2 regions of the Streptomyces sp. NPDC126510 genome follow, and region 2 is predicted to be linked to the other one. Evidence: riboswitches for the same ligand, from Rfam matches in the RefSeq annotation. Region 2 holds a riboswitch; the other holds the start of a gene.
The links. A riboswitch is a leader RNA that binds a small molecule or an ion and turns the genes downstream of it on or off. The one in region 2 is predicted to bind glycine.
Positions count from the first base shown of each region.

Region 1: it holds a riboswitch for glycine, as region 2 does, so the genes downstream of both, gcvP (aminomethyl-transferring glycine dehydrogenase) here and gcvT (glycine cleavage system aminomethyltransferase GcvT) in region 2, are expected to answer to the same signal.

Region 1 covers NZ_JBEORR010000026.1:101,431-115,942, forward strand. The annotation lists gene ABTX60_RS31320 (hypothetical protein) at 246-830, shown strand; gene ABTX60_RS31325 (DUF5999 family protein) at 1,264-1,467, shown strand; gene ABTX60_RS31330 (endo-1,4-beta-xylanase) at 1,712-2,761, opposite strand; gene ABTX60_RS31335 (carbohydrate ABC transporter permease) at 2,816-3,580, opposite strand; gene ABTX60_RS31340 (carbohydrate ABC transporter permease) at 3,655-4,653, opposite strand; gene ABTX60_RS31345 (extracellular solute-binding protein) at 4,660-5,952, opposite strand; gene ABTX60_RS31350 (APC family permease) at 6,386-8,365, shown strand; gene ABTX60_RS31355 (TOBE domain-containing protein) at 8,470-8,865, shown strand; gene gcvP (aminomethyl-transferring glycine dehydrogenase) at 9,081-11,966, opposite strand; glycine riboswitch at 12,142-12,237, opposite strand; gene ABTX60_RS31365 (PRC-barrel domain-containing protein) at 12,351-12,725, shown strand; gene ABTX60_RS31370 (DNA polymerase IV) at 12,644-14,098, opposite strand; gene ABTX60_RS31375 (MerR family transcriptional regulator) at 14,253-14,512, opposite strand, start outside.
Region 2 covers NZ_JBEORR010000007.1:617-15,128, reverse strand. The annotation lists gene ABTX60_RS11095 (thioesterase family protein) at 1-350, opposite strand, end outside; gene ABTX60_RS11090 (alpha/beta hydrolase) at 519-1,754, shown strand; gene ABTX60_RS11085 (trimeric intracellular cation channel family protein) at 1,645-2,319, opposite strand; gene ABTX60_RS11080 (ABC transporter ATP-binding protein) at 2,464-3,696, opposite strand; gene ABTX60_RS11075 (ABC transporter ATP-binding protein) at 3,720-4,817, opposite strand; gene ABTX60_RS11070 (ABC transporter permease) at 4,814-5,812, opposite strand; gene ABTX60_RS11065 (ABC transporter substrate-binding protein) at 5,921-7,711, opposite strand; gene ABTX60_RS11060 (ABC transporter permease) at 7,781-8,788, opposite strand; gene ABTX60_RS11055 (enhanced serine sensitivity protein SseB C-terminal domain-containing protein) at 9,109-9,909, opposite strand; gene ABTX60_RS11050 (enhanced serine sensitivity protein SseB) at 10,071-10,859, opposite strand; gene ABTX60_RS11045 (AAA family ATPase) at 10,963-11,628, opposite strand; glycine riboswitch at 11,851-11,951, shown strand; glycine riboswitch at 11,952-12,069, shown strand; gene gcvT (glycine cleavage system aminomethyltransferase GcvT) at 12,145-13,281, shown strand; gene gcvH (glycine cleavage system protein GcvH) at 13,385-13,762, shown strand; gene glyA (serine hydroxymethyltransferase) at 13,772-14,512, shown strand, end outside.

The sequences.
Region 1 (14,512 bases), on a different contig from region 2:
CACCCTTGTTCTACTCACCGGAAACGGCTAGACGAAACACAGTCTGAACCCGTGTCGTATAAACTCCGCGAACAAGGCAGAAGGTTGGCGCCCACGGTCGATGGGTCCTGCCGTCGAGGCGACGCGGACCCCACCCCCCTCTCGTTCTGATGACCCCGGCCCCTGCCGCTCTGACCCCGTGAGCAGACAGCGCCGTCCGCCCCCGCCCTCGTGCCACCGTGCCTTTGAATGAGAGGCGACCCACCATGCCGCTGCATGTCCCTCCGGCTCCCGCGCCCGCACTCCGCTCCGTCCTCACCGCCCTCTCCTCTCCCACCGCGGTCCGCGAAGCCCGAACTCCCTCCCTGCTCGGCACCCAGGGACCCGCCACACCCGAGCTGCCCCTGCCCGTGCACGTCCTCGACCACGTCACGGCCGAGGGCGTCTCCGCCACCCGGCTGGCCGGGTGGCGCTTCCTGATCCGCTGCGGCGACCACGCCGTGGCCGCGGCGGAGACCATGCTGACTGCCGACGGCTGGGCCTTCTCCCACTTCTTCGAGGGCCCGTACATCACCTCCACCGAGCGCGCCCTGCGTCAGGCCGAGGCGATGCCGCAGCCGTACCAGCCCCGTCTGCTGTCGGTGCCCGGCCTGTACATGCTGACGCTCTGGCTGCACGAGGACTGCTCCGCGGACGGTGCCGCAGGCCACCCCGCCGCCACCGACCTGCTCGTCCCGCTGGCGCCGGCGCCCCCCGGCATCGCGGCCCACCGCCCGCACCGCGTCTCCGAACTCCTTCCGGTGCTGACCCATCGAGCGGCTCCCACCAGACTTCTCGGATCACCCGCCTGAAACACCACAGGGTTCCTCGCACCCCGTCGCCGAATTCCGGCGGCGGGGTCGCTCCTTTACCGCCGGTCGGCCACCGGTCGCTCGCACGATCGCCTTATCGCTCACACGATCGCTCGTACGAGCGATGAATGGCTCGTACGAGCCGGAATGGTCGTCGCCCCGGGCGGACTAGCCCTATCCGGCCACTGCGAACCACCCAAAGGGACAGCCCAGTTGGGATGAACCGTCCGCGCGGGTGACGCGTCCTGAACCTGTGAGAAGCGGTGCCGCGAAATCCCTGCGGATTGACGCCCGTGGGGCAACACTGGGTTCCGACGACTTATCGCAACGGGGGGCGGCCATGAACGACACTTCTAGCCGCGGAACAGACACGACAGCCCACTCGGACACGTCAATACCATCGTCCGTCTCGACACAGCGAAAGATCCCACCCATGTGCCAGCACCAGACCCAGTGCCCCTCAGCAGAATCCGCCGACCGGGAATCCGCCCGCCTCGTGGCGCATCACCCGGAGCAGGGATGGAGCCTGCTGTGCAACGGCGTGGTGCTCTTCGAGGACACCGGCGAACTCCTGCCGGACGGCCGGGCGATCGCCCCGCACCGTCCGCTGGCCGGCCAGGTGATGACGGCCGCATGAGGCCGTCGGCGGGGTGATGCCCCGTCGCACGACATGAGGGGCCGGCCGCAGGGCACCCTGCGCACCGGCCCCGACGCATGTCTTTCGGCCGTCACTGAACGTCATCTCTCGCGACGCGGCGTCCCCGGCCCGTACGCCTTCCCACGGATGCGTCCCTCCCGGAAGGCTCCTCGAAGTTCCGCGGTCATCCGTCGACGGAGGTCGGGCTGGTGGGGCCGACGCCGGGGGCGCCGCCCGCCCCCCGCTACCTCCCCCCGAGCGCCTCACGCAGCGCGAAGTACGCGGGCTTCCGCCGCAGTTCCTCGTCCCACGGCAGGGCCGCTCCCTCGCCCGGGAAGAACGCGGGGATCCACGAGTACTTGTCGGTGTAGTCCCACAGGGTGATGCCCACGCAGCGGCGGACCGCCAGGCACGCCTCGGTCAGGTCGGCGTACCACTCCGCCTGCTGCGTCAGCTTCTCGTCGGTGGCGGGCAGTTGCATCCGTATGTCGACCTCGGTCAGCGCGGTGTCGAGGCCGAGCCGGGAGAAGCGGCGGAGGTTGTCCTCCAGGGTGGTCGGATAGCCGTACTGCAGGGCCAGGTGGGCCTGGAGGCCGATGCCGTGCAGGGGGACGCCCGCCGCCTTGAGCTCCTTGGCCAGCCGATAATAGGCGTCGCTCTTCGGGCCGATGCCCTCGATGTTGTAGTCGTTGAGGTACAGCTTCACGCGCGGATCGGCCTGGTGCGCCCAGCGCAGCGCGTCGGCGATGTAGCCGGGCCCGAGCGTCTTGTAGAAGACCGACTCCCGGTACGTACCGTCCTCGTTGAACGCCTCGTTGACGACGTCCCAGGCGAACACCTTGCCCCGGTAGTGCCGTACCTCCGTCTGGATGTGCTTCTTCAGTACGGCCCGCAGCTCAGGGGCCGTCCACTCCTTGGCCGTGAGCCATCCGGGCAGCTGGCTGTGCCAGACCAGGGTGTGGCCGCGCACCTTCTGGCGGTTGGCCCGGGCGAGATCGACGATCTCGTCGCCCTGGGAGAAGTCGAACACGCCCTGCTGGGGCTCGGTCGCGTACCACTTCATGCCGTTGCCGGGCGTGATCTGGTCGAACTCGCTGCCGAGCAGGGCCGTGTAGGGACCGTCCACGAGCTCGGGGTTGTCGGTGGCGCTGCCGAAGTAGCGGCCGTGCCGCTGCGCGAGGTCGGCGAGGGTGGGCTGCTGGTGATCCGCCTGGGCGGGCGTGCCGACGCCGATGCCGGCGGCGACCAGGAGCGCGGCGAAGGCGCCGGCGAGTCTGAGACGGGTGGTGCGCATGGTGCGACTCCTCACGACAGGTGGCTGGGTAGAGCCGTACGTTCGCGGCGCGCGTCAGCCCTTGGTGGCGCCGGCGGTGAGGCCGCCCACGAGCTGGCGCTCGGCGACCGAGTAGAAGGCGAGGGCGGGGACCATGGCCAGCACCAGATAGGCGAAGACCTTGGCGTATTCCGCGGAGTACTGCCCCTGGAACTGCTGGACGCCGATCGGCAGCGTCCACCACTGCGCGTCGGTGAACACCAGGAGCGGCAGGAAGAAGTTGTTCCAGCTGGTGACGACGGCCAGTACGGAGACGGTGCCGAGCGCGGGCCGGGCCATGGGCAGCAGCACCCGCCAGAAGAAGCCGAACGAGCTGCACCCGTCGAGCGTGGCCGCCTCCTCCAGCTCGCCGGGGATCTGCCGGAAGAAGCCCCGCAGGATGATGATCGTCATCGGCAGTGCGAAGGCGGCCTGCGGGAGGATCACGCCGAGCGGATTGTCCAGCAAATCCAGCGAGCGCAGCAGCAGGAACAAGGGCAGGGCCGCCACCGCGAACGGGAACATCAGCCCCATCGTGAAGAGCGTGAACAGCACCTCCCGGCCCCGGAAGGCGAACCGCGCGAAGGAGAAGGCCGACAGGGCCGAGACGGCGACGACCAGGACCGTCGTGCCGATCGCGATCAGCGTGCTGTTGCCGATCAGCCGCCAGAAGTCCCCCGAGCCGAGGATCTGGGTGTAGTTGGAGGTGACCCACGACTCGGGCAGTCCGACCGGGTTGCGGGAGAGCTCGTCGGTGGACTTGAAGCCGGAGAGCGCCGCGTAGAGCAGGGGGACGGCCATGACGGCCCCGACGACGACCAGGACGAGGTGCAGGCTCCAGGTCTTCCCGCGCGCACGGATTTTCTGACTCGCTGTCACTTACCGTCACCCCGCATGGTCGTGGTGGCCCCTTGCAGGTCGCGCCGGAGGACGAACCGCTGGTAGGCGAGGGCGAAGACGAGGCTGATGCCGAACATGACCACGCTGATCGCGCTGGCATAGCCGACCTGGTAGCGCTTGAAGCCGTACTGGAACATGGTCACGGCCATGGTCTCGGAGTGGTGGTCAGGCCCGCCCGCGGTGGTCACCCACACCAGGTCGAAGAGCTGGATCGACCCGATGACCGCGAGGAACACGCTGATGCGCAGGGTGGGCGCGAGCAGCGGCAGTGTGACGTTGCGGAAGCGCTGCCAGGCACTGGCCCCGTCGATGAGCGCCGCCTCGGTCAGTTCCCTCGGGACGGCCTGGAGCCCGGCCAGGTACAGCATCATGTGGAAGCCGAAGTACTTCCAGGTCATGACCAGGAAGACGGTCGCCATGACGGTGGAGGGATCCGCGAACCACTCCCCGCCCAGCCCCTCGAGACCGATCCTGCCGAGGACCTGGTCGGCGAAGCCGTCGTCCGGGGCGAAGATCATGCCGAAGAGGATGCCGGTGATGGCCTCCGACAGGACGTACGGGGCGAAGAACAGCATCCGGTAGACCGCCCGGCCGCGCATCCGCTGGTTGAGCAGGACGGCCATGGCGAGCGCGAACGGCAGCTGGAGGGCGAGCGACAGCACCACCAGGACCAGACAGCGCCACAGGTCGCCGAGGAAGACGTCGTCCTGGAAGAGCCGGGTGAAGTTCTCGCCGCCGATGTAGTCGGAGGGCATGCCGAAGCCGCCCCAGCGGAAGAACGCGGCGTACAGGGCGAACAGCATCGGCAGCAGCACCAGCCCCATGAACAGCACCAGGGCGGGGAGCTGGAAGCCGGCTGCGGTGAGCCAGTGCAGAGCGCGTCGCCGGGTCCGCCCCGTGGGCCGGGCCGCGGCCGGGGGCGGGGAACCGGCGCCGGGGCCGGTCCGTTTGTCCGGCAGGAACGTGGAGGTCATCGCCGGTTACTGCTCTTCCTTCGCGGTCTTCGTGATCGACTGTGCGACCTGCCCGGGCGACTTGGAGCCCGCGATGAGCGCGGCCACGCTGTCGTTGACCTCCTGGCCGACGGCGGGCGCGTAGGCCTGGTCGAGGTAGAGCTGGAAGCCGGTGGCGGCCTTCAACTGGGCTTGGACGGCCTTGATGTTGGGGTCGGCGATGGCGCTCTCGGCCGCCGGGACCACGGGCAGGACACCGGTCTTCTTGACCAGTTCCAGGTCGGTGGCCTCGGACGCGAAGAACTTGAGGAAGTCGACGGCCTCCTGCGGGGCGCCCCTGCGCAGCGCGTGCCCGCCGCCTCCGCCGAACACCTCGGTGATGGCGCCCTCGCCGCCCTCGACCGCGGGGAACGGGAAGAAGCCGAGGTCCTTGCCGAGGCCCTTGCCCGCGTCGGCCTGCACCGTGGGCGCCCACTGGCCCATCAGCTCCATGGCCGCCTTGCCGTTGCCGACGGCGGCGGCCTGTCCGGTGGGCGACGAGTAGGCGGCGCCGAGGAAGCCCTTCTGGAACGGCTGCAGGGCGACGAGTTCCTTCAGGTGCTCGCCCGCCTCGAGGAAGGGGGCACCGGTGAAGTCCTTGTCGTCGTAGGCCTTCTGCAGCGCCTCGGCCCCGGCGGAGCGCATGGCGAGGTAGGCCCAGTAGTACATGCCGGGCCACTTCTCCTTGCCGGCCAGGGCCAGCGGCGTGATCTTGGCGGCCTTCAGCTTGCGTACGGCGTCGAGGAAGCCGTCCCACGTGGTCGGCGGCTCGGCGATGCCGGCCTTCTGGAAGAGCGCCTTGTTGTACCAGAAGCCGATCATGCCGATGTCGAACGGGACGCCGTAGGCCTGGTCGTCGAACAGGTACGGCTCCCGGGCTACCGGCAGGAGGGCGTCGGCCCACGGCTTGGTCCGGTCCGTGAGGTTCTCCACCAGTCCCGCGTCGACCTGCTGCTTCAGCACACCGCCGCCCCAGGTGTGAAAGATGTCGGGCAGCTTCCCGGAGGCGGTCAGGGCCGTCATCTTCGACTTGTAGGCGTCGTTCTCCAGCTGGACGATCTTTATCTTGACCTTGGGGTTCTGTGCCTCGAACTTCCGCGCCAGAGCGGCCCAGACGGTCTTGGACGGCTCGGTGGTGGAGATGTTCCACCACTCGATCGTGGTCGTCCCCGACGACCCCCCGTCCGAGTCCCCGCCGCATGCGGTCAGTGCCGTCATCCCCAGACCGGCCGCGGCGGAGGCCGCCAGGAAGCCGCGGCGGGACAGTGCGGGGTCGCCCATCATGCGCTCCTCGAGAGTCTCGAAAGTTTCGGATCAAACCCAGAAAGCTTCGCTGCTGCCGCACCCTAGAGACAGCGGATAAAGGGTGGCAACCCCTTGTGCGAGGTGAATCTCTCGCGATCCTGGAACCTGACGTGAGTGCGAAACATTCGGATTCTCAGACGAACGTTACGATGCCGACTCCGTCGCGATCACGCAGGGTGTCCGTCCGTGAGCCGGCCAGGGAGCACCGCCCCCGTCGAGGTCAATGCCGCCCGACGGGCGCTCATCTCGTGTTTTCGGAGCCGCGGCCGCCCCGGCCGTCAGTCTTAACGGAAGCTTGACGCGCTCGGCCCCTTCGTTCATGGGCCATGGCGTCACGCTCCGCTTACGCTGACCGAGCCGTCCAGTGATGGCAGGAACCACGCTGATCCACACGATCGGGAGCACGTCGATGGCCACCACCGAGCACCCGGCGCCGAGCCGTCCGGAGCCTTCCCCACCCAGCCGTCTGCGCGGCTGGATGCTGGAGGGCCTGTCGGACATGGGCAAGGGCGGTGGTCACACCGGGCCGCATGCCGAACCGGAGCCTGCGCACCGGGGTCAGCGCTGGTGGCGGGTGATGTGCCTGACCGGCGTCGACTACTTCTCGACCCTCGGATACCAACCGGGCATCGCGGCCCTCGCCGCCGGACTGCTGTCACCGGTCGCGACCATCGTCCTGGTCGTCGTCACGCTGGCCGGCGCCCTGCCCGTCTACCGCCGCGTGGCCGAGGAGAGCCCCCGCGGCGAAGGCTCGATCGCCATGCTGGAGCGGCTGCTCTCCTTCTGGCAGGGCAAGCTGTTCGTCCTGACCCTGCTGGGCTTCGCCGCCACCGACTTCCTCATCACCATCACCCTGTCGGCCGCCGACGCCTCCACCCACCTCGTGGAGAACCCGCATCTGACGGGTGCGTTGCACGACCAACGGATGCTGATCACCCTGGTTCTGGTCGCCCTGCTGGGCGCGGTGTTCCTCAAGGGCTTCCTGGAGGCGGTCGGCGTCGCCGTCGCCCTGGTCGGCGCCTATCTCGCGCTGAACGCGGTCGTGGTGGTCGTCGGCCTTTACCACGTCATCACGGCCGGTCATGTGATCAGCGACTGGTCGAGCGCCCTCACCGCCCAGCACGGCAACGTCTTCGCCATGGTCGGCGTCGCTCTGCTCGTCTTCCCGAAACTGGCCCTCGGCCTCTCCGGGTTCGAGACGGGTGTCGCCGTGATGCCGCACGTCGAGGGCGATGCGGACGACACGGAGGAGCGGCCGGCCGGACGCATCCGCGACACGAAGAAGCTGCTCACCACGGCTGCCCTGATCATGAGCGTCTTCCTGATCACCACCAGCTTCATCACCACCCTCCTCATCCCGGAGAAGGAGTTCGAGGCGGGCGGCCAGGCCAACGGCCGGGCGCTCGCCTACCTGGCCCACCACTACCTCGGCAACACCTTCGGCACCGTCTACGACGTCTCGACCATCGCCATCCTGTGGTTCGCCGGTGCGTCCGCGATGGCCGGTCTGCTCAACCTGATGCCGCGCTACCTGCCCCGCTACGGCATGGCCCCGCACTGGGCCCGCGCGGTACGCCCCATGGTCATCGTGTTCACCCTGATCGCCTTCCTGGTCACCTGGATCTTCGACGCCGACGTCAACGCCCAGGGCGGCGCCTACGCCACCGGTGTGCTGGTCCTCATCAGCTCCGCGGCGATCGCGGTGACCATCGCCGCCCGCAAGGCCCGGCAACGGAACTGGACGATCGCCTTCGCGGTGATCTCCGCGGTGTTCCTCTACACGACCGTGCTCAACGTCATCGAGCGCCCGGACGGCGTGAAGATCGGCGCCTGCTTCATCGCCGGCATCATCCTGGTCTCCCTGCTGTCACGGTTGGCCCGGGCGTTCGAGTTGCGCGTGACCAGCGTGACGCTGGACGACATGGCGGAGCGCTTCGTCCGGGACGTGGCCAGCCGCCGGATGCGGTTCATCGCCAACGAGCCCGACCGGCGCGACATCGCCGAGTACCGCGACAAGATCGAGCAGATCCGGCAGGACAACGACGTGTCCGGCCAGGAGGACTTCGTCTTCGTCGAGGTGACGGTGACCGACCCGTCCGAGTTCGAGGCGGGCCTGAGCGTACGCGGCGAGGTGCTGCACGGCCGCTACCGCGTCCTGACCCTGGAGTCGTCCTCCATCCCCAACGCCCTGGCCGCGCTGCTGCTGCACGTCCGCGACGCGACCGGCCGGACCCCGCACATCTACTTCGAGTGGACCGAGGGCGGGCCCTTCGCCAACTTCCTGCGGTTCTTCCTGTTCGGCCAGGGCGAGGTCGCCCCGGTGACCCGCGAGGTCCTGCGCGAGGCGGAACCGGACCGCGAGCGGCGGCCGAGGGTGCACGTGGGGTGAGCCGAGCTCCGGCCTGTCGTCCGCGGCCGAGCGCCCGGTCGCGTTACTCCCGACGGCCAACCCCGCATCCCCCCTTGCCCTCCCCCGCCCCTATCGTGACCGGCATGCAGTCCTACACGATCGGCCAGGCAGCACGGCTGCTCGGCGTCAGCCCGGACACCGCCCGTCGCTGGGCCGACGCGGGCCGCATCACGACCCATCGCGACGAGGCCGGGCGACGGCTCATCGACGGGCGCGACCTGGCCTCCTTCTCGGTCGAGCTCGCCCGGTCCGGCACCGCCGAGGAAGACACCCCGTACACCTCGGCCCGCAACGCCTTTCCCGGCATCGTCACCGCGATCAAACTCGGCGACGTCGCCGCCCAGGTCGAGATCCAGGCCGGCCCGCACCGGCTCGTCTCGCTGCTCACCCGTGAGGCGGTGGAGGAACTGGGCCTGGAGGTCGGAATGGAGGCGACGGCCCGCGTGAAGTCGACAAACGTCCATATCGACCGCGTCTGAGCCCACGCGGCGGGCCAGGGCGACGCATACGGGGTGATGGGGTCGGTCCGCCGCACGGTCGAGGGCGGCGAACTGACTGCCGCGACCACCGGGGACGCCGAGAAGGACCTGGCCCTGTCGCCCGGGGAGCCCTGTCGTCGCCACCGCATGACCCGACGGTGAACGGCGAGAGGGGCCCCGCACCGCGGAGCCCCTCCCTGTGACCGGTCGGCCGATCAGTCCTCGTACGCGTCCAGCGGCGGGCAGGAGCACACCAGGTTCCGGTCGCCGAAGGCCTGGTCGACGCGACGCACCGGCGGCCAGTACTTGTCGGCGACCGACACCCCGGCGGGGAAGACGGCCTCCTCGCGGCTGTAGGCGTGCTCCCACTCCCCGGCGAGCGCACCGGCGGTGTGCGGGGCGCCGCGCAACGGGTTGTCCTCCGTGGGCCATTCTCCGGAGCCGACCTTCTCGATCTCCGCGCGGATGGCGATCATCGCCTCGCAGAACCGGTCCAGCTCGGCCAGGTCCTCCGACTCGGTCGGCTCGATCATCAGCGTCCCGGCCACCGGGAACGACATGGTCGGCGCGTGGAAGCCGTAGTCGATCAGCCGCTTGGCGACGTCGTCGACACTCACGCCGGTCGCCTTGGTCAGGGGCCGCAGGTCGATGATGCACTCGTGCGCCACGAGCCCGCCGGGGCCGGTGTAGAGCACCGGGTAGTGCGGCTCGAGGCGCTTGGCGATGTAGTTGGCGCTGAGCACGGCAACCTGCGTGGCCCGCTTCAGCCCCTCGCCGCCCATGAGCCGGACGTACGCCCACGAGATGGGCAGGATGCCGGCGGAGCCCCAGGGCGCTGCGGAGATGGGCCCGACGCCCGTCTGCGGGCCCGCCTCGGGCTGCAGCGGGTGGTTCGGCAGGTAGGGCGCGAGGTGCTCGCGCACCGCCACCGGACCGACACCCGGACCGCCGCCGCCGTGCGGGATGCAGAAGGTCTTGTGCAGGTTCAGGTGCGAGACGTCCCCGCCGAAGTGCCCCGGCTTGGCGAGCCCGACGAGCGCGTTGAGGTTCGCCCCGTCGACGTAGACCTGCCCGCCCGCCTCGTGCACCTGCGCGCAGATCTCGGAGACGTGCTCCTCGAACACACCGTGCGTGGACGGGTACGTGATCATCAGCACAGCCAGCTCGTCGCGGTGCTGCTCGATCTTCGCCCGCAGGTCCTCGACGTCGATCTCGCCGTCCTCGGCGGTCTTCACGACGACGACCTTCATGCCCGCCATCACCGCACTGGCGGCGTTGGTGCCGTGTGCGGACGACGGGATCAGGCAGACGGTGCGCTGCTCGTCGCCGTTGGCCCGGTGGTACCCGCGGACGGCGAGCAGTCCGGCCAGCTCACCCTGCGACCCGGCGTTCGGCTGGAGGGACACCTTGTCGTAGCCGGTTACCTCGGCGAGCCGGTCCTCCAGCTCGTGGATCAGGGTGAGGTAGCCGCCGGCCTGCTCGGCGGGCGCGAAGGGGTGCAGCTGCCCGAACTCGGGCCAGGTGACCGGCTCCATCTCGGTGGTCGCGTTGAGCTTCATGGTGCAGGAGCCCAGCGGGATCATGCCCCGGTCGAGCGCGTAGTCGCGGTCGGCCAGCTTGCGCAGGTAGCGCAGCATGGCGGTCTCGGAGCGGTGCTGGTGGAAGACGGGGTGGGTCAGGTAGTCGTCGGTGCGCAGCAGCGCGCCGGGAAGCCCGTCCTCCGTGGCCGCGTCCAGCGCCTCGACGACGCCCTCGACCCCGAAGGCCGCCCACACGGCACGCAGCTGGGCGCGGGTCGTGGTCTCGTCGCAGGCGATGGAGACGTGGTCGGCGTCGACGAGACGCAGGTTGACCCCGTTGTCCCGCGCGGCGGCCACGATCTCGGCGGCCCGGCCACCGGCGCGAACGGTCAGGGTGTCGAAGTAGGCCCCGTGCACGACCTCGACACCGCCGCCCGCGAGCCCGGCGGCGAGGACCGTGGCGTACCGGTGGGTGCGCCGCGCGATGCCCTTCAGGCCTTCCGGGCCGTGGTAGACGGCGTACATGCCGGCCATGACGGCGAGCAGCACCTGCGCGGTGCAGATGTTGCTGGTCGCCTTCTCCCGGCGGATGTGCTGCTCACGCGTCTGCAGCGCCAGCCGGTAGGCCTTGTTGCCGTCGGCGTCCACGGACACGCCGACGAGCCGCCCGGGAAGGCTGCGCGCCATCTTGTCCTGGACCGCCATGTAGCCGGCGTGCGGCCCGCCGAAGCCCATGGGCACACCGAAGCGCTGCGTCGTCCCCACGGCGATGTCCGCCCCGAGCTCACCGGGCGACTTCAGCAGCGCCAGCGCCAGCAGATCGGCGGCGACGGTGACGAGCGCGCCCAGCTCGTGCGCCCGGTCGATGACCGGCTTGATGTCCCGCACGGCACCGGAGGCGCCCGGGTACTGGAGCAGCACGCCGTTGATCTCGCGCTCGGCGATCTCGGCGGGGATGCCCTCGCTGAGGTCGGCGACGACGATCTCGACACCGGTTGGTTCGGCGCGGGTCTGGATCACCGCGATGGTCTGCGGCAGGGTGTCCGCGTCGACCAGGAACAGGCCCTTCTTGTTCTTGCCCAGGCGCCGCGACAGCGCCATGGCCTCGGCGGCCGCGGTGCCCTCGTCGAGCAGGGAGGCTCCCGAGGTCGGCAGTCCGGTCAGGTCGGCGACCATGGTCTGGAAGTTGAGCAGCGCCTCGAGCCGGCCCTGGGAGATCTCCGGCTGGTACGGCGTGTAGGCCGTGTACCAGGACGGGTTCTCCATGACGTTGCGCATGATGACCGGCGGCGTGAACGTGCCGTAGTAGCCGAGGCCGATCATGGAGCCGAGGACCTGGTTGCGGTCGGCGAGGGAGCGCAGCTCGGCGATCACCTCGGCCTCGCTGCGGGCACCGGGCAGGTCCAGCGCCTCGGCGCTCTTGATCACGGCCGGGACCGCGGCGGCGGTCAGCTCGTCCAGCGAGCCGTAACCGACGTGCGCGAGCATCTTGGCGCAGGCCTCGTGGTCGGGGCCGATGTGGCGCTGCTCGAATGGAACTGCCTCTTCGAGCTCGGAGAGCGGAATGCGGTGGGCGGTCATTGCGGAGGCCTCCTGGTCGACACGACCTGCGAGGGGCACCACTGCACGGGTACCCGGACGGCCTCCCCCTCTGTCATCTCAACCTGAGAGCTTCACCGGATCGCCCGAAGGCCTCCGGCTTTCACCGTCGGTGAGAGCGGAAGCCGTCGACACCCGCTCTGCTTTCCAGAGTGACCTCGTCCGTGCGGTACGTGTGCCTGAGAGATTCCGGGGAGGATTTGCTCCTTCGGCGCCTCCGATGGTGTCTGGAGGACTCTCCCGCGCGGGGTCAGCAGCCGCTGCCAGCGTACCAGCGAGGTCAACGCACGAACCTTCGAGTGGCCGCATCCCCGCTTGTACCGTTTTGTTGTGTCTACGGATGAGGTGCGACCATGTGGAGGGCCCGTGCGAACCGATATCGATCCGCGCAACCTGATCGGCCGCAAGGCGTTCGACCGCAACGGGACCAGGATCGGCACCATCGACGAGGTCTACCTCGACGACGCCACCGGTGAGCCGGAGTGGGCGGCCATACGGACCGGCCTGTTCAGCAGGGACGCCTTCGTCCCCCTGGAGCCGAGCGAACTGATCGAGGGTGCCCTCCACGTCCCGTTCGAACGCTCCCTGATCAAGGACGCCCCCGACTTCGGCGTGGGCCGCCACCTCTCCCCCGAGCAGGAACTGCAGCTCTACCACCACTACGGTCTCGACGTCGCCGCCCCGCCCCCGCTCCCGGACCACGACTTCGGCAAGCTCGCGGGCACCGACGAAACGGCCTGAGACCCCACCCCGGGCATCCGGTCTCCCCCCTCCGGCTCCCGTAACACCAGGGGCAACGGATCCGCCGCCTCCAGATCCGGATCGTCGACCCGGAAGGTCCTCACCCGCCCGGGCTCCGAGGCGGGCGTCTCGAACCGTACGGTGACCCGCCCCAGGCCGCTGCCCTGCACCCAGCCGTGCCCGAACTCGGCGTGCCGCACGTCGTGCCCGGCGGGCCAGCGCCGCTCGGCGAGCGGCGGCTGTTCCTCCGCCGGCGCCACGGCATGCTCCTCGACCGGGCTCTCCGCGACCGCCCGCTCCCCCGCCGCCTGGGCGAACAGGTCCTCCTGCGTGTAGTCGGCGAGCCCGCTGACCCCCACGCCGAGCAGCCGCACCCCGCCGGTCGTGTCGACCGAGTCCAGCAGTCTGGCCGCCGCCTCACGGACCACCGCGGGGTCGTCCGTGGGGCCGCGCAGCGTCTCGGAGCGGGTCAGCGTCGAGAAGTCGTACCGCCGCACCTTCAGCACGATCGTCCGCCCGGAGAGACCGGCCCCGCGCAGCCGCCGCACACACCGCTCGGCGAGCCGCTGCACCTCCAGCCCGACGCGCATCCGGTCGTGGATGTCCACGTCATAGGTGTCCTCGACCGACACCGACTTCGCTTCGCGCTCCGCCACCACGGGCCGGTCGTCCCGTGCCAGGGCCATGGCGTAGAGGCCGTGTCCGTGTGCCTTGCCCAGCAGCCGGACCAGCTCGTCCTCGCCCGCCTCGACGATCTCCTCGACCGTGGTGATCCCGGCCCGCCTCAGGTGGTCACCCGTCGCCGGCCCCACTCCCGGCAGTGTCCGCACGGACATCGGCCCGAGCATCGCCCGCTCCGTCCCCGGCTCGATCACCACCAGCCCGTCCGGCTTGGCCTCCTCCGAGGCGATCTTGGCGAGCATCTTGGACGCGGCGAGCCCCACCGATCCCGTGAGGCCCGTGGCGGCGCGTATGTCCGCGCGCAGCTTCACCCCGGCCAGCCGCGCCGACCGCTCGTCCCACGCCACTCCACCGGCCTCGAGATCCACGAACGCCTCGTCCAGGCTCAGCGGCTCCACCAGCGGCGACAGCGCACGCAGCAACTCCATCACCCGCTCGCTGATCGACCGGTAGACGTGGAAGCGCGGCACGAGATAGGCGGCGTTCGGCGCGAGCCGCCGGGCCTGGCCCATGGGCATCGCCGAATGCACCCCGAATACCCGCGCCTCGTACGACGCGGTCGCCACCACGCCCCGCGGCCCGAGCCCGCCCACGACCACGGCCTTCCCGCGCAGACTCGGCTTGGACGCCTGCTCCACCGAGGCGTAGAAGGCATCCATGTCGAGATGCAGGATCGTGGGCGAGGTTCTCACACCCCCGATGCTGCCCTACACCACTGACAACGCCCCGCCCGGGCGCTCTCGACGGCCCGGGAGAGGCCATGACAAGCCCGGCGGCAACCGCTTACATCCGGGTGCGCAACGTCCCGTGGCGTGCGACCGTCTGCGTACCCCGCTGCCGGACGGCTCAGACGGCCCGGTTCCGTCGACGCGCCAGCTCGTCCGCCGGGTTGGGCCCGACCAGAGTCTCGCCGGTGTCGATCCGCTCGCCGTGCAGCTGGGACAGCGCGCTCTCGACATCCCGCCACACCACCCCGACGGCGATCCCGAAGACCCCCTGGCCGCCTTGGAGCAGGGCATGGACCTCGTCGGGCGAGGTGCACTCGTAGACCGTCGCGCCGTCACTCATGAGCGTCATGCGCTCGAGGTCGCTGAAACCGCGTTCCC
Region 2 (14,512 bases):
CGTTCGACCTCGCGCCCCTCGTCGTCGTACTGGAAGAGGGAGGCCTGGCCGGTCGACAGGGTGCGGCCGGTGCGGACGACGTCCGTGCGGACGACCGCGGGGCCGGGCTGGGACGCGGTCAGGTAGTGCGCCGAGATCGTGAAGGGGTCGGCGTGCGGCAGGGCGTCCGCGAGGGCGCGGCCCAGGACGGCCAGCAGGTAGCCGCCGTTGACGGCGCTGATGATCGTCCAGCCGGCGGAGAGGTCGATGTCGTAGACGCCCGGCGCGCGGCGGGTGAGCGCGGTGTCGCGGTCGAACTCGCTGTCGCCGATCGTGGCCCGGGCGGCCGGGGCGGTGGCTGCTTCTGGCATGGCTGAACAGTACAAGAACTAACTACTAAGCGGTAGCTTTGTGACCGCGACGCAGGTCATACGCCTCCCCTGCCGCCCCGGTCACGCCTTGGTGAGACACGGGCAATTTCTCGGTAAGTGTCCGACTCATCCGTAAACCCCCGTACGCCGTCCGTCCTCTGTAGGGGCATGAGCCTCACCGGAACCCCGTTCCTCTGCACGCTGGTCGTCCTGTCCGTCGCCGCCCTGGTCCTGCCGCTGGTCCTCTGGTCGCGCATCCGCGGGCCCCGGTTCACGCGCGTGGCGGCCCGGGCGCTGATGCTGCTGTTCGCGCAGGGGACGGCCGTGGCGCTGGTCTTCACCCTGGTCAACAACGCCGACAACCTGTACGACAACTGGGCCGACCTGCTCGGCACCGGCGACCACGTGGAGCAGGCGGCGAATCTGGGCGCCGACGGCACCGGCGGCATCGCGCTCACGCGGCTGCCCAAGGCGCGCCAGACCTTCAAGCCCGCCACCGGACCCGGGATGGGCGCGGCCGGCGGGGTACGGGTGACCCAGCTCGCGGGCCGGGTGTCGGGGGTGAACGCCGAGGTCTACGTCTGGCTGCCGCCGCAGTACGGCGAACCGGCCTACCGGCACCACCGGTTCCCGGTCGTGGAGCTGCTGCCCGGCTACCCCGGCTCGGCGAAGGCGTGGTTCGGCTCGCTGTACGCGCACGAGCAGCTGGAGCCGCTGATGCGTGACGGGCGGGTGGCCCCGTTCATCCTGGTCGCGCCCCGCACCAACCTGCTGGCCGCGGTGGACACCGGCTGCGCGAACGTCCCGGGCACGGTCGACGCCGACACCTGGCTGAGCGTCGACGTGCCGAAGATGGTCATGGACAACTTCCGCGCCCAGCCCGCGCCGCAGGGCTGGGCCGTCGCCGGCTACTCGGCCGGGGCGCACTGCGCGACCAGGCTCGCCGTCGCCCATCCCGACCGCTACCGGGCCGCCGTCAGCATGTCCGGCTACAACGACCCCGGCGGCGAACGCGATTCGCTCACCGCGCAGAGCCCCGCCCTGCGCTCCGCGAACAACCCGCTCCTGATGCTGCGCAGGTCGGTCGTCCCGCCGCGGATCGCGCTGTACCTCTCCGGCCAGCCGCGCGACGGCTACCAGGACGCCGTGGCCATGCAGCAGGCCGCGAAGGCACCGACGACCGTGCACGTCGTGTACATCCCCAAGAGCGCGGGCGGACACAACATGGCGCTGTGGCGGCCGCAGGTGGTCCCGGCGTTCCGCTGGCTGACCCAGCAGATGGGCATCGGCCGGGTCACGGCAGGACGGGCTGCTCCTCCTCGCTCACCGTCGACCTCCGGTGCCACGCCCGCGGAGCTCGCCAGTGGTACCGCATCGCGAGCAAACGCAGTACGAAGGCGGTGATCACCGCGAGAGAGCTGGTGAACGGGTTCAGGGCGTCGTAGCGGATGCAGAGGGCGGCCAGGGCGGAGCCGACGATCGCCGGGACCGCGTACAGGTCTCGGTCCCAGCGCAGCAGGGAGGGGACCTCGTTGGCGAGGACGTCCCGCAGCACACCGCCGCCCACGGCGGTGGTCAGCCCCAGACCGGCGGAGGCGGTCAGGCCGAGCCCGTACTCGTACGCCTTGATCGTGCCGGCGACGCAGAACAGGCCGAGGCCGGCCGCGTCGAAGACGTTCACCGCGATCTGGATGCGCTCCACCTGGGGGTGCAGGAAGAACACCAGGAGGGTGGCGAGCAGCGGGGTGAGGAAGTACCCCAGGTCCGTGAAGGCGGCCGGCGGTACGGCCCCGATGACCAGGTCGCGGAACAGCCCGCCGCCCAGCGCGGTGACCTCGGCGAGGACGGCCATGCCGAACACGTCGAAGTTCTTGCGCACGGCCAGCAGGGCGCCGGAGATCGCGAAGACGAAGATGCCGATGAGGTCGAGCGTGTGCTGGACGGACGGGCTGAAGAGTTGCTGGAGCACCCGGACATCTTCCCCTGCGGTCGGGCGACGCCCCATCCCGCCTGCCTGAAGCCCGGTGAACACCGCAGGGCCGGCAGGAGTACCTGCCGGCCCTGTGGCCGTCGTGGTCGTCGCGGCGCAGCGACAGGCCGGTGAGCGGGGAGCTCAGGCCTTGGAGCCGGTGGCGTCGCCCTTCTCGGCAGCGGAGCTCTCCCCCTCGGAAGAAGCCTCCGCCACGGCCGCCGACGTCTGCGCGGACTCCTCCAGCACCTCGTCCGGAACGAGCTCCGCGGCTTCCTTCGCCGCGGTGAGCAGCACGGTGTCCTGCGGGGCCTGGTCCTCGAAGTTCTCCGGGTGATGACAGGCGACCCGCTGGCCGGGCGTCAGCTCGACGAGCACCGGTTCGGTCGTCTTGCAGATCTCCGTGGCCTTCCAGCACCGCGTGTGGAAGCGGCAGCCGCTCGGCGGCGAGATCGGCGACGGTACGTCGCCCTTGAGCAGGATGCGCTCGCTCTTGGCCGACTTGCGCCGCGGGTCCGGGATCGGCACCGCCGACAGCAGGGCCTTGGTGTACGGGTGCATCGGCGACCGGTAGAGCTGGTCCCGGTCGGCCAGCTCGACGATCTTGCCGAGGTACATCACCGCGATACGGTCCGAGACGTGCCGGACGACCGACAGGTCGTGCGCGATGATCACATACGTCAGGCCGAGTTCCTGCTGGAGGTCGTCGAGCAGGTTGACGACCTGGGCCTGGATCGACACGTCGAGCGCGGAGACCGGTTCGTCGGCCACGACCAGCTTCGGATTGAGCGCGAGCGCGCGGGCGATGCCGATGCGCTGGCGCTGGCCGCCGGAGAACTCGTGCGGGTAGCGGTTGTAGTGCTCGGGGTTGAGGCCCACGACCTCCAGCAGCCGCTGCACTTCCTTCTTGATGCCGCCCTCGGGCGTGACGCCCTGGAGCTTGAAGGGGGCGCCGACGATCGTGCCGATGGTGTGGCGCGGGTTCAGCGAGGAGTACGGGTCCTGGAAGATCATCTGCACGTCCCGGCGGAGCGGACGCATGCCGCCGACACCGAGGTGCGTGATGTCCTTGCCCTCGAACTCGACCGTTCCCGCGGTGGGTTCGAGCAGCCGCGTGATCAACCGGCCCATCGTCGACTTGCCGCAGCCCGACTCGCCCACGACACCGAGGGTTTCGCCGGCCCTGACCTCGAAATCTATGCCGTCGACCGCGCGCACCGCACCGACCTGCCGCTGCAGCAGCCCCTTGCGGATCGGGAAGTGCTTCTGCAGCCCGGTCACCTTCAGCAGAACGTCGCCCGGAGCCGCGTCCCCGTTGAGGGTTGCCGCGCCGGATGCGCTCGCCTCGGTGCCGTCGCTCTCGGCGGGAGTGGTCACAACGGTGTCCTTGGAGTTCTCGCTCACAGCTTCGGCGCAATCTCTTCGGTCCAGATCCGCTCCCGCTGCTCCCTGGACATGTGGCAGGCGGCCCAGTGCCGGCTTCCGGCTTCGGTCAGCTCGGGGCGGACCGTGCGGGTGACGTTGTCCTTGGGGACGTCGGCGTACGGGCAGCGCGGGTTGAAGGCGCAGCCGGACGGGACGTTGATCAGGGAGGGCGGGGATCCCTTGACCGGGATGAGGCGCTCCTGCTGCTCACGGTCGAGGCGCGGCATCGAGCCGAGCAGCCCCCAGGTGTAGGGGTGGCGGGGCTCGTAGAACACCTGCTCGGCCGGGCCTCGTTCGACGCAGCGGCCTCCGTACATCACGAGGAGATCGTCGGCGAGTTCGGCGACGACCCCCAGGTCGTGGGTGATGATGATGACCGCGGAGCCGAACTCCTTCTGCAGGTCCCGGATCAGGTCGAGGATCTGCGCCTGCACGGTCACGTCGAGGGCGGTCGTCGGCTCGTCCGCGATGAGCAGCTCGGGGTTGTTGACGAGCGACATCGCGATCATCGCACGCTGGCGCATACCGCCGGAGAACTCGTGCGGGTAGCTGTCGACGCGCTTGTCCGGCTGCGGGATGCCCACGCGGTCGAGCATCTCGACCGCCCGGCGGCGCGCGACCTTCTTGCTGACGTCGTGGTGGATCCGGTACGCCTCCACGATCTGCTGGCCGATCGTGTAGTACGGGTGCAGCGCGGACAGCGGATCCTGGAAGATCATCGCCATCTGACGACCGCGCAGCTTGCGCACGTGGTCGGGGTCGGCGGACAGCAGCTCGGTACCGTCCAGCCAGATCTCGCCCGAGAGCCGCGCCTTGCGCTTGCCGTACTGGCCGGCGGTGTGCAGACCCATGATGCCCAGCGAGGTCACCGACTTGCCGGAGCCCGACTCGCCCACGATGCCGAGGGTCTTGCCCTTCTCCAGCTGGAAGCTGAGCCCGTCGACGGACTTGACCAGGCCGTCGTCGGTCGGGAAGTGCACCTTCAGGTCGCGCACTTCCAGGAAGGCGGTCGGTGCCGTGGAGTCACTCGTGGGCTCGCCCACGGCCGCTCCGGTCTTGCTGAGTTCGGTCATGCGAGCCTCACTCGGGGGTCGATCACGGCGTACAGGACGTCCACCACGAGGTTGGCGATGAGCACCGCGACGGAGGTGATCAGGGTGACGCCCAGGATAATGGGCAGGTCCTGGTTCTTGATCGCGTTGAGTACGGCCTGGCCCAGGCCGGGCAGGCTGAAGGTGGTCTCGGTCAGGATGGCGCCGCCGATGAGGGCGCCGAGGTCCATGCCGAGCATGGTCAGGATGGGTGTCATCGTCGAGCGCATGGCGTGCTTGCGGATGACGGCCTGTTCGCGCATGCCCTTGGCACGGGCGGTACGGATGTAGTCCTCACCGAGGATCTCCAGCATGGTGGCGCGGGTGATCCGGGCGTACATCGCGGCGTACAGGAACGCCAGGGTTACCCACGGGAGGATCATGCCGCCGAGCCAGCCGGTGAAGCTCTCCTCGATGGGCACGTACTCGGCGTTGATCCAGCCCAGCCCGTAGGAGAAGACCGCCAGGCTGAGCAGCCCGGTGAAGTAGATGGGGAGGGAGACGCCCGCGAGGGCGATCACCATCGCACCGCGGTCCCACATGCTGCCCCGCTTGAGAGCGGAGAGGACACCCGCCGCGACACCGAACAGCAGCCACAGCACGGCCGCACCGAGCGCGAGTCCCAGGGTCACCGGGAATCGGTCGGTCAGTACCGGCCAGATGGCCTGTTCACTGCGGAACGAGTAACCGAAGCACGGTGCGGCGCAGTGGGTGACGTCGCCGCCGCCCGCATAGGTGCGGCCCACGAAGATGCCTTTGAAGAACTCCCAGACCTGGACGAAGATCGGGTCGCCCAGACCCAGTTTCTGGCGCACGGCCTCGACGGCAGCCGGGTCGGCCTGCTTGCCCACGAAGCTGGCGGCGATGTCGACGCCCGCCCACTTGGGGACGAGGAAGAAGATGCCGAAGACCACCATGATGATGACCGCGAGCATCACTACGGCGGCGAACAGCCGCCTGATCAGGTAAGCGAGCACAGATCTCGGCCCGCTGCGGACCTCGGGCCACCGGAGGTCTTCCGGTGGCCCTGGGTCACGCCGCGCCGGCCTTCACCTGCCTTTCGTGCCGTACGGCGGGTGTGCCGGTTACTTCGCGGACTTCAGGCCGAGGTTGACGAAGTCGTACATGCCGCTGTACGCGTCCGTCGTGTAGACGTTGGCCAGACGGCTGGAACGCCAGTTGATGAACTTCTCGAAGACGAAGGGCAGGTAGTAGCCGCCCTCCATGACCTTGTGGTTGATCTCCGTGGCGATCTTGGTCTTGCCCGCGTCATCCAGAGTGGTGACGTACTTGTCGAACAGGCCGTCGATGGCCTTGTCCTTGATCAGGGCGAAGTTGTTGTTGCCGCTCTCCAGGATGTAGCTGCTGTCCCACAGCGGCAGACCGTAGCCCTGCACGGACGGGAAGTCCGGGCCCCAGCCCATGATGATGATGCCGTAGCCCTTCTTCTTCACGTTCGAGGGGCTGCCGATGATGCCGGAGCTCTGCGAGCCGTCGTACTGGTCGATGTCGGCGGTGATGCCGACCTTCTTCAGCGACGCCTGGAGGGACTCGGCGGTGGCCACCTCGGACGGCTTGTTGTTGCGGACCGCGATGGTGGTCTTGAAACCGTTCGGCTTGCCGCAGGCCTTCAGGGCTTCCTTGGCCTTGGCGGCGTTGCCCTTCTTGTTGGCACCCGCGATCTCGTACGGGTCGTACTTCTGGCCCTCGGCGCCCGGGACGGCCGGCGGCAGCATGTTGGTGCCGATGTCACCACCGGCGATGGGGCCACCGCGGGCGGTCTGCAGCGACACGTGGTCGGCGCCGTAGATCACGGCCTTGCGGCACTCGATGTTGTCGAACGGCTTCACGCTCTGCGGGAAGACCGCGTAGCGGATGTAGCCGGAGACCGGGTTGTCCAGGTTGCCCTTGTGCTGCTTCAGGGCGGTGGTGCGGCCCTGCGGGGACATACCGGTCTGGTTGATGTCCAGGTCGTAGTCGCCCGCGATCAGGCGCGCGTCCATGTCGTTGGCGTTGGAGAAGAACTTGACCGTGATCTTGTCCGGGTTCGCCTTGCGGATCGGGTCCGAGGCCTGCTTCCACTCGGTGTTGCGGACCAGCGTCAGGTCCTTGCCCGGGTTGTACGACTGGAACTTGTACGGACCCGAGGAGAACGGGTGCAGGCCGTACTTGGACTTGGTGTCCTTGTCCTGGCGGACCGGGGACGCCGAGGTCAGGGCCAGCATCTCCTCGAAGTCGGAGTTGGCCCGCGGCAGCTTGAAGACGATGGTCTTGTCGTCGGGCGTCTCGATGGCCTTCAGACCCAGCTTGTCCGCGGACTTGTCCTTGTACGGGCCCTGGTACTCGCCCTTGGGGTCGAGCACGTCCTTCAGGTAGACCGGGCCGCCGGACAGCACGTCCTGTGCCCAGACGCGCTCGATGCCGTACTTGACGTCCTTGGACGTGATCGGCTTGCCGTCCTCCCACGTGACACCCTCACGCAGGGTGTACTGGTAGGTCTTGCCGTCGTCCGAGATCTTGGCGAGCCCGGTGGCGAGGTCAGGCGTCAGCTCGGTGCCGGCCTTGCCCGGCTCCGTCTTGCTCGTGACGAGCTGGCGGCTGTAGTAGCGGGAGAAGTTCCACATGAAGCCGTAGTAGCCGCGCGTGGTGTCCCACGAGTCGGCGTCCTGGGCACCGGCGAACTTCAGCGTGCCGCCCTTCTTGGCGAGCGAGGCCTGGGCGACCTTGTTGTTCGCGGCGTCGAAGCCCGCCGCCCCGTCCTTCGACCCCTCGTCGCCGTTGCCGCCGCCGCACGCCGCCGTGGTCAGCAGTGCGGCGACCACGGCCGCAGCGGCCATGGCCTGCTTGCGCCGCCCTGAGGTGCGTTGGGTAGTCACGATCTCGGATCCTCCGGATAGATGAGAGACCCCGTGCCAGGTGTCACGGGTCGCTGTTTGTACGGCAGTTCAGCGGGAACCCTTCGGGTCGAGCGCGTCACGCACGCCGTCACCGAAGAGATTGAAGGCAAGGACGGTGATGAAGATCGCCATGCCCGGGACCACCATGTACATGGGGTCCGAGTCGTAGTAGTCGATCGCGCTCGACAGCATCTGCCCCCAGGAGGCCGTTGGGGGCTTGACACCCACACCCAGGAAGCTGAGTGCCGCCTCGGTGAGGATGTTGGTGGGGATCATCATCGTCGTGTACACGATGATGGGCGCGACGAGGTTGGGCAGCAGCTCCTTGAAGAGGATGTAGAACCGCCCGGCGCCGAGCGACCGGGCCGCCTCGACGTACTCCCGCTCGCGCAGCGAGAGCGTCTGGCCGCGCACCACGCGTCCGATGTAGGGCCACCCGAAGAAGCCGATGACCAGGATCATCACGAACAGACGCACGCCGGTGCCGGTCAGCCCCAGCATCTGGTTCGGCATGACGGAGACCAGGGCGATGATGAACAGCAGCTGCGGGAAGGCCAGCAAGCCGTCCATCACACGGCTGACGACGGCGTCGACCCAGCCGCCGAAGAAGCCCGCCAGAACACCCAGGACGGTGCCGATCACGACGGCGACGATCGCGGACAGGAAGCCCACGAGGAGTGAGATCCGGGCGCCGTAGATGATGCGGGCGAAGATGTCACGGCCGCTCACCGGCTCGACACCCAGCAGGTGATCACCACTGATGCCGCCCAGCGCTCCCGTGGGGGTGCCGAACAGCGGGTCGATCAGGTCCTCGTGGTGCGCCTCGGGATCCTGGCCCACGAGGCTCGTGATGACCGGCGCGAGGAGGGCGATCGCGATGAGCACGAGCACCATGACGCCACCCGCCAGCGCGAGTTTGTCCCGTTTCAGGCGCTCCCAGGCGATCCTGCCGAGAGAACGGCCCTGTACGGCTTTCACACCGGCGCCGACAACTGCCGCTTCCTCGGCCGCACTCGGAGCCGCTTCCGCGGTCGGCTCGTGCAATGGTGCCGTCATCAGGCAGGGACCCCTCTTCTCAACCGGCGGTGGCCGGCCCGCGCATTCCGCTGTAGCGGCGTGATCAGTCCGTCGTACGCAGGGGTGAAACTCCCCTGGTGCGGGGAGTCTTCAACGCTTCAGCGTTTCGCTGCCAGACTTGACGATGAAAGGATGCGCAAACGTGATGCTGTCTGCGGGATTCCGTTATCCGGACAAGGGGCGACGGGGATCGGTCGCGGACAGACCTGGACATTTGACGCAGGCTAGATGATTTCGCCGCTATCTACGCGCGAAGACGCGCCTCTGTCACGCTCGATGAGGATGAGGGCGGGCGAAGCTCAGTACCGGCCCTGGACCGGAGGGTAGCCGTAGCCGGAGGCCGGGGCCTGGACGGGCGCGGTGGCGTGGGCCTCACGGTCGTAGAAGGGGCGCGCGTTCTCGCGCAGCCACATCGCGACCGGGTCGTGCTCGTCGGACATGGCGACGGTCGACACGGGCAGCCCGTCCGGTACGGCGCCGAGGGACTGCTGCATCATCGCGCGCACCGAGTCCACGGCCGGCGGCGAGGTGTCGTACACATCCAGTCCGATGGCGAGGTACGGCGCGCCGAGCGCGGGCTGCACCCAGGCGCGGCGCAGCGAGCGGACGGCCGGGGTGCGGTGGGCGTTCTGCGCGAGCAGGGCGTAGAACTGCGGGATCTCGATGGCGGGTTCGGACAGGCGCAGGGGTCCGGCGGGCTGGCGGTCCAGGCCCGTGGCGATGCGGCGCAGGTCGAGCCACGGGATACCGACGCCGCCGCCGGGGGCGTGCGGGTTGAGCCAGAGGCCGTAGTGGTCGGGGTAGAGGGCGCGGGCGACGTCGAGTCCGTCGATCACCTCGTACGAGCGGTTCCAGCCGCTGGCGGAGAGCTCCTGGGCGGAGGTCACGCAGGGGGCGTAGCCGTGTCCGTCGACGTCCATGTTCCCGTACTGGGCGTCGGGGGAACCGGCCTGACCGTGCCAGAGGAGCATCCAGATCTGGCCGGTGTGCGGGGTCGCGAGCGCGCGCAGGAGTGCCTCGTAGGCGTCGTAACGCCCGGGCGTGACCTGGCGCAGCATGTGCTCGACCTGTCCGGCCGCGGCCGTGCCGCTCGCGCTCACCTTTACCGCCCCTTCGTACAACGCCTCGACGGTGCCCTAGCTTAAGCCCGCAGGGGAGCCAGGGGATTATGCCGTGGGGCGGGTGCGGGTCGTGTGTGGTTGATCGCGCCCACGCGGCGGAGCCGCATGATGTCACAGCCCCGCGCCCCTGCGGCGATGTCCTACCGCTGGTAGAAGGGCCGGACCCGTTCCCTCATCCAGTTCCCCACGGGATCCTCCGTCACGTCCAGGAGGACCAGGTTGACCGGCCACGGGGCCGGGGCGGCGGTGACGGCGCGGGTGAGGGCGTCCAGGGGGAGGACGCGCAGGTCGCCTTCCCACTGGGAGAGTTCGACACCGACGAACATCACCGGGTCGGCGGTCTCGATCGCGGCGAGGCAGCGGCGGGCGGTGACGACGACGCCGGTCGCCTCGAACTCGGCGGCCGCGGCGGCGAGGAAGTCCACCGGGTCGTCCTGCCAGTCGGGCTCGAAGAGGCGGACCCGGCCGCCGCTCGCGGGGCCGTCCAGCGGGGTCCGGCCGGCCCGGCACAGCTCGGCCACGGCCGGCGGCGGCAGCGGGATACCCACCACCCCGCCCGGGTTGACGGCTATCCCCGCGTGCGGAGGAAGGCCGCGGGCGAACTCCACGGCGGGCGCGATGGTGTACGACATGTGCGAGCCGGCGACCTGGCGGAACTGCTCCTCGGAGCTGAACACCGGCACGAACGCCTGGCCGTCGATCTCGATGCCCGGCAGGTCGAGGGGGCCGCTGTGCGGGCCGCCGCCGTTGGGCAGCGGGATCCACACGAAGCTCCGGCCGAGCACCTCGACGATCCGCCCGCCGGCCGCCGGTCCCGCGCCGAGGGAGGCCGAGAGCACCTCCTCCAGCTCGTTGCCGGGCCAACCACCGTGCGGGTGGGTCTGCGTCCGCGCCGGGAAGTCCGCGGAGAAGTCCGCCGGGATGTCCATCTGCCTACCGCCTGCCTGGAACCACTGCTGTGGGTCAAAAGGCTAACGGCTGACGGATGCCGGGCGGCAGGAGGAAGGCCGGATGGTGGACGACCGCGCGGGCTCAGCCCGTGAAGCCGATTCTGCGGAGGCCGTTCGCCGCGTCCCGGTCGGCCAGGACGGCCGAGGCGCAGCCGGCGGGGAGGTCGCCACGCTCCACCGCGCGCAGGAGGCGGGTGCTCGCCGCGCGGTGGCGCAGGAACGCGTAGCGCGAGACGCCGCGGCCGCGGTCGCGCTGGCCGGCCAGGGCCTGTTCGGGACTGACGTCGAGGAGGAGGAGGTGCAGGGCGCCGCCGCGGCGGCCGGCCTCGCGGGCGAGCCAGCGGCGGACCCAGGCCTGCGTGCCGCAGTCGTGCACGACGACGCCCTCGCCCGTGCGCAGGGCGCGCCGCAGCCCGGCGTAGTGGGCGAGGCGGACGAGCGGGCGGTAGAGCGCGTACGGCAGGGCACGCGGCATGCGGCGGGCCCAGTGGTCGCGGGTGTCCTGGGAGTCGATACGCCGGCCCGGGACGGTGCGCCGCATCAGCGTGGACTTGCCGCTGCCCGGCAGTCCCGTGACCACGACGAGGTCGCGGGGGCCGAACAGCAGTGCGTGCGGGCTCCGGCCGGCACGGTCGCGCAGGTCGCGGACGACCGGCGCCGGTGCCGGGGCGCGGACCGCCCGGGCCGGTGCGGCCGGCTGCTCGGGCAGCGCGATGCCCGTCGTCGCGTACGCGGTGGTCCTGTTCACCGTGATCGTCCTCCCCTGGGGCCAGGTACGGAGTCCCATCCCCGCCGAGTGTAAAGAGAAGGTAATGCCGCAGGCCTCTCATTTACGTGCCCGTCCTGCAACAGGGCTGCTACAGGTCGCTGCGTCCGGCGCGACGGACTCGTGCACTCCCTGGAAAAGGTCCCCCTGCCGCGCCGGAAGGATGCGTGCAATGATGTGCCCGCCAACTGCATACCGGCCGTTTGAATCCGCGCGGGAGAGTTCCCAGCAGCAGCTGTCGCTGGGGCGCCGAAGGAGCAAGTCCCTCCCTTGAATCTCTCAGGCCCCGTTACCGCGCGGGCGAGGCACATCTGAAAAGCGGGCCGCCCCCTCCTCATGACAGGGGTGGCTCCACCCAAGGTGCAAGTCACGACCCGTGCGGTCATGGCGAACCTCTCAGGTTCCGATGACAGATGGGGAGGAACGACCTCGCCCTCCCCCACGCTCGAACGAGCTCGCGCGGGAGGTACCCCCATCGCCTCTGGGAGACGACCGACCGTGAGCAGTACAGGAGAACTCCGTCACACCGCGCTCGATGCCCTGCATCGCTCGCTCGGCGCGACGATGACCGACTTCGCCGGCTGGGACATGCCCCTGCGCTACGGCTCCGAGCGCGACGAGCACACCGCGGTGCGCACGAAGGCCGGGCTCTTCGACCTCTCCCACATGGGCGAGATCACCGTCACCGGCCCGCAGGCCGCCGCCCTCCTGGACTTCGCCCTGGTGGGCAACATCGGCGGTGTGAAGCCGGGCCGGGCCCGCTACACCATGATCTGCCGGGCCGACGGCGGCATCCTCGACGACCTGATCGTCTACCGCCTGGGCGAGACCGAGGCCGCTTCATCCGAATACATGGTCGTCGCCAACGCCTCCAACGCCCAGGTCGTGCTGGACGCGCTGACCGAGCGCGCCGCCGGCTTCGACGCCGAGGTGCGCGACGACCGGGACGCCTACGCGCTGATCGCCGTCCAGGGACCCGAGTCGCCCGGAATCCTGAAGTCCGTCACCGACGCCGACCTCGACGGCCTGAAGTACTACGCCGGTCTGCCCGGCACCGTCGCGGGTGTCCCGGCCCTGATCGCCCGGACCGGCTACACCGGTGAGGACGGCTTCGAGCTGATCGTGAAGCCCGAGCACGCCGTCGAGGTGTGGCAGGGCCTGACCAAGGCCGGCGAGGGCGTCGGCCTGGTCCCGTGCGGTCTTTCCTGCCGCGACACGCTGCGCCTGGAGGCGGGCATGCCGCTGTACGGGCACGAGCTGACCACCTCCCTCACCCCCTTCGACGCCGGGCTCGGCCGGGTGGTGAAGTTCGAGAAGGAGGGCGACTTCGTGGGGCGCGAGGCCCTGCGCGAGGCCGCCGGGCGGGCCGAGCAGAACCCGCCGCGCGTGCTGGTCGGCCTGGTCGCCGAGGGCCGTCGGGTCCCGCGCGCCGGGTACGCGGTCGTCGCCGGCGGCGAGGTGATCGGCGAGGTCACCTCCGGTGCCCCCTCCCCCACCCTCGGCAAGCCGATCGCGATGGCGTACGTCGACGCCGCGCACGCCGCACCCGGCACGACCGGCGTGGGCGTGGACATCCGGGGCAGTCACGAGCCGTACGAGGTCGTGGCGCTGCCGTTCTACAAGCGCCAGAAGTAGACACTGGCCCAAGGGCCGCGGCAGCGACTCCGCGCCCGTCGTCCCAGCTCACCAGCAGTCCCCCCTTCCACAGCACTCCCGCGCGTACAGGAGAATCCAGGCCATGAGCAACCCCAACGAGCTGCGCTACAGCAAGGAGCACGAGTGGCTGTCGGCCGCCGAGGACGGCGTCTCGACGGTCGGCATCACGGAGCACGCGGCCAACGCGCTCGGCGATGTCGTGTTCGTCCAGCTTCCCGAGGTCGGTGACTCCGTGTCCGCCGGCGAGACCTGCGGCGAGCTGGAGTCGACCAAGTCGGTGTCCGACCTGTACTCCCCCGTCTCCGGTGAGGTCACCGAGGTCAACGAGGACGTCGTGAACGACCCGTCGCTGGTGAACTCGGCCCCCTTCGAGGGCGGCTGGCTGTTCAAGGTGCGGGTCACGGACGAGCCGGGCGACCTGCTCTCCGCCGACGAGTACACCGCGTTCTCCGCGGGCTGAGGGAGTCGCATGTCCGTCCTGAACACACCCCTGCACGAGCTCGACCCGGCCGTCGCCGCGGCGGTCGACGCCGAGCTGCACCGCCAGCAGTCCACGCTCGAGATGATCGCCTCGGAGAACTTCGCGCCGGTCGCGGTCATGGAGGCGCAGGGCTCGGTCCTCACCAACAAGTACGCCGAGGGCTACCCGGGCCGCCGCTACTACGGTGGCTGCGAGCACGTCGACGTGGTCGAGCAGATCGCGATCGACCGCGTCAAGGAGCTGTTCGGCGCCGAGCACGCCAACGTCCAGCCGCACTCGGGCGCCCAGGCCAACGCCGCCGCGATGTTCGCGCTGCTCAAGCCGGGCGACACCATCATGGGCCTGAACCTCGCGCACGGCGGGCACCTGACCCACGGCATGAAGATCAACTTCTCCGGCAAGCTCTACGACGTCGTCGCCTACCACGTGGGCGACGACGGCCGGGTCGACATGGCCGAGGTGGAGCGGCTGGCCAAGGAGTCCCGGCCGAAGCTGATCGTCGCCGGCTGGTCGGCGTACCCGCGGCAGCTGGACTTCGCGGAGTTCCGCCGGATCGCGGACGAGGTCGGCGCGTACCTGATGGTCGACATGGCCCACTTCGCCGGGCTCGTCGCGGCGGGGCTGCACCCCAACCCGGTGCCGCACGCCCACGTGGTGACCACCACGACCCACAAGACCCTCGGCGGCCCGCGCGGCGGTGTGATCCTCTCCACGGCCGAACTGGCCAAG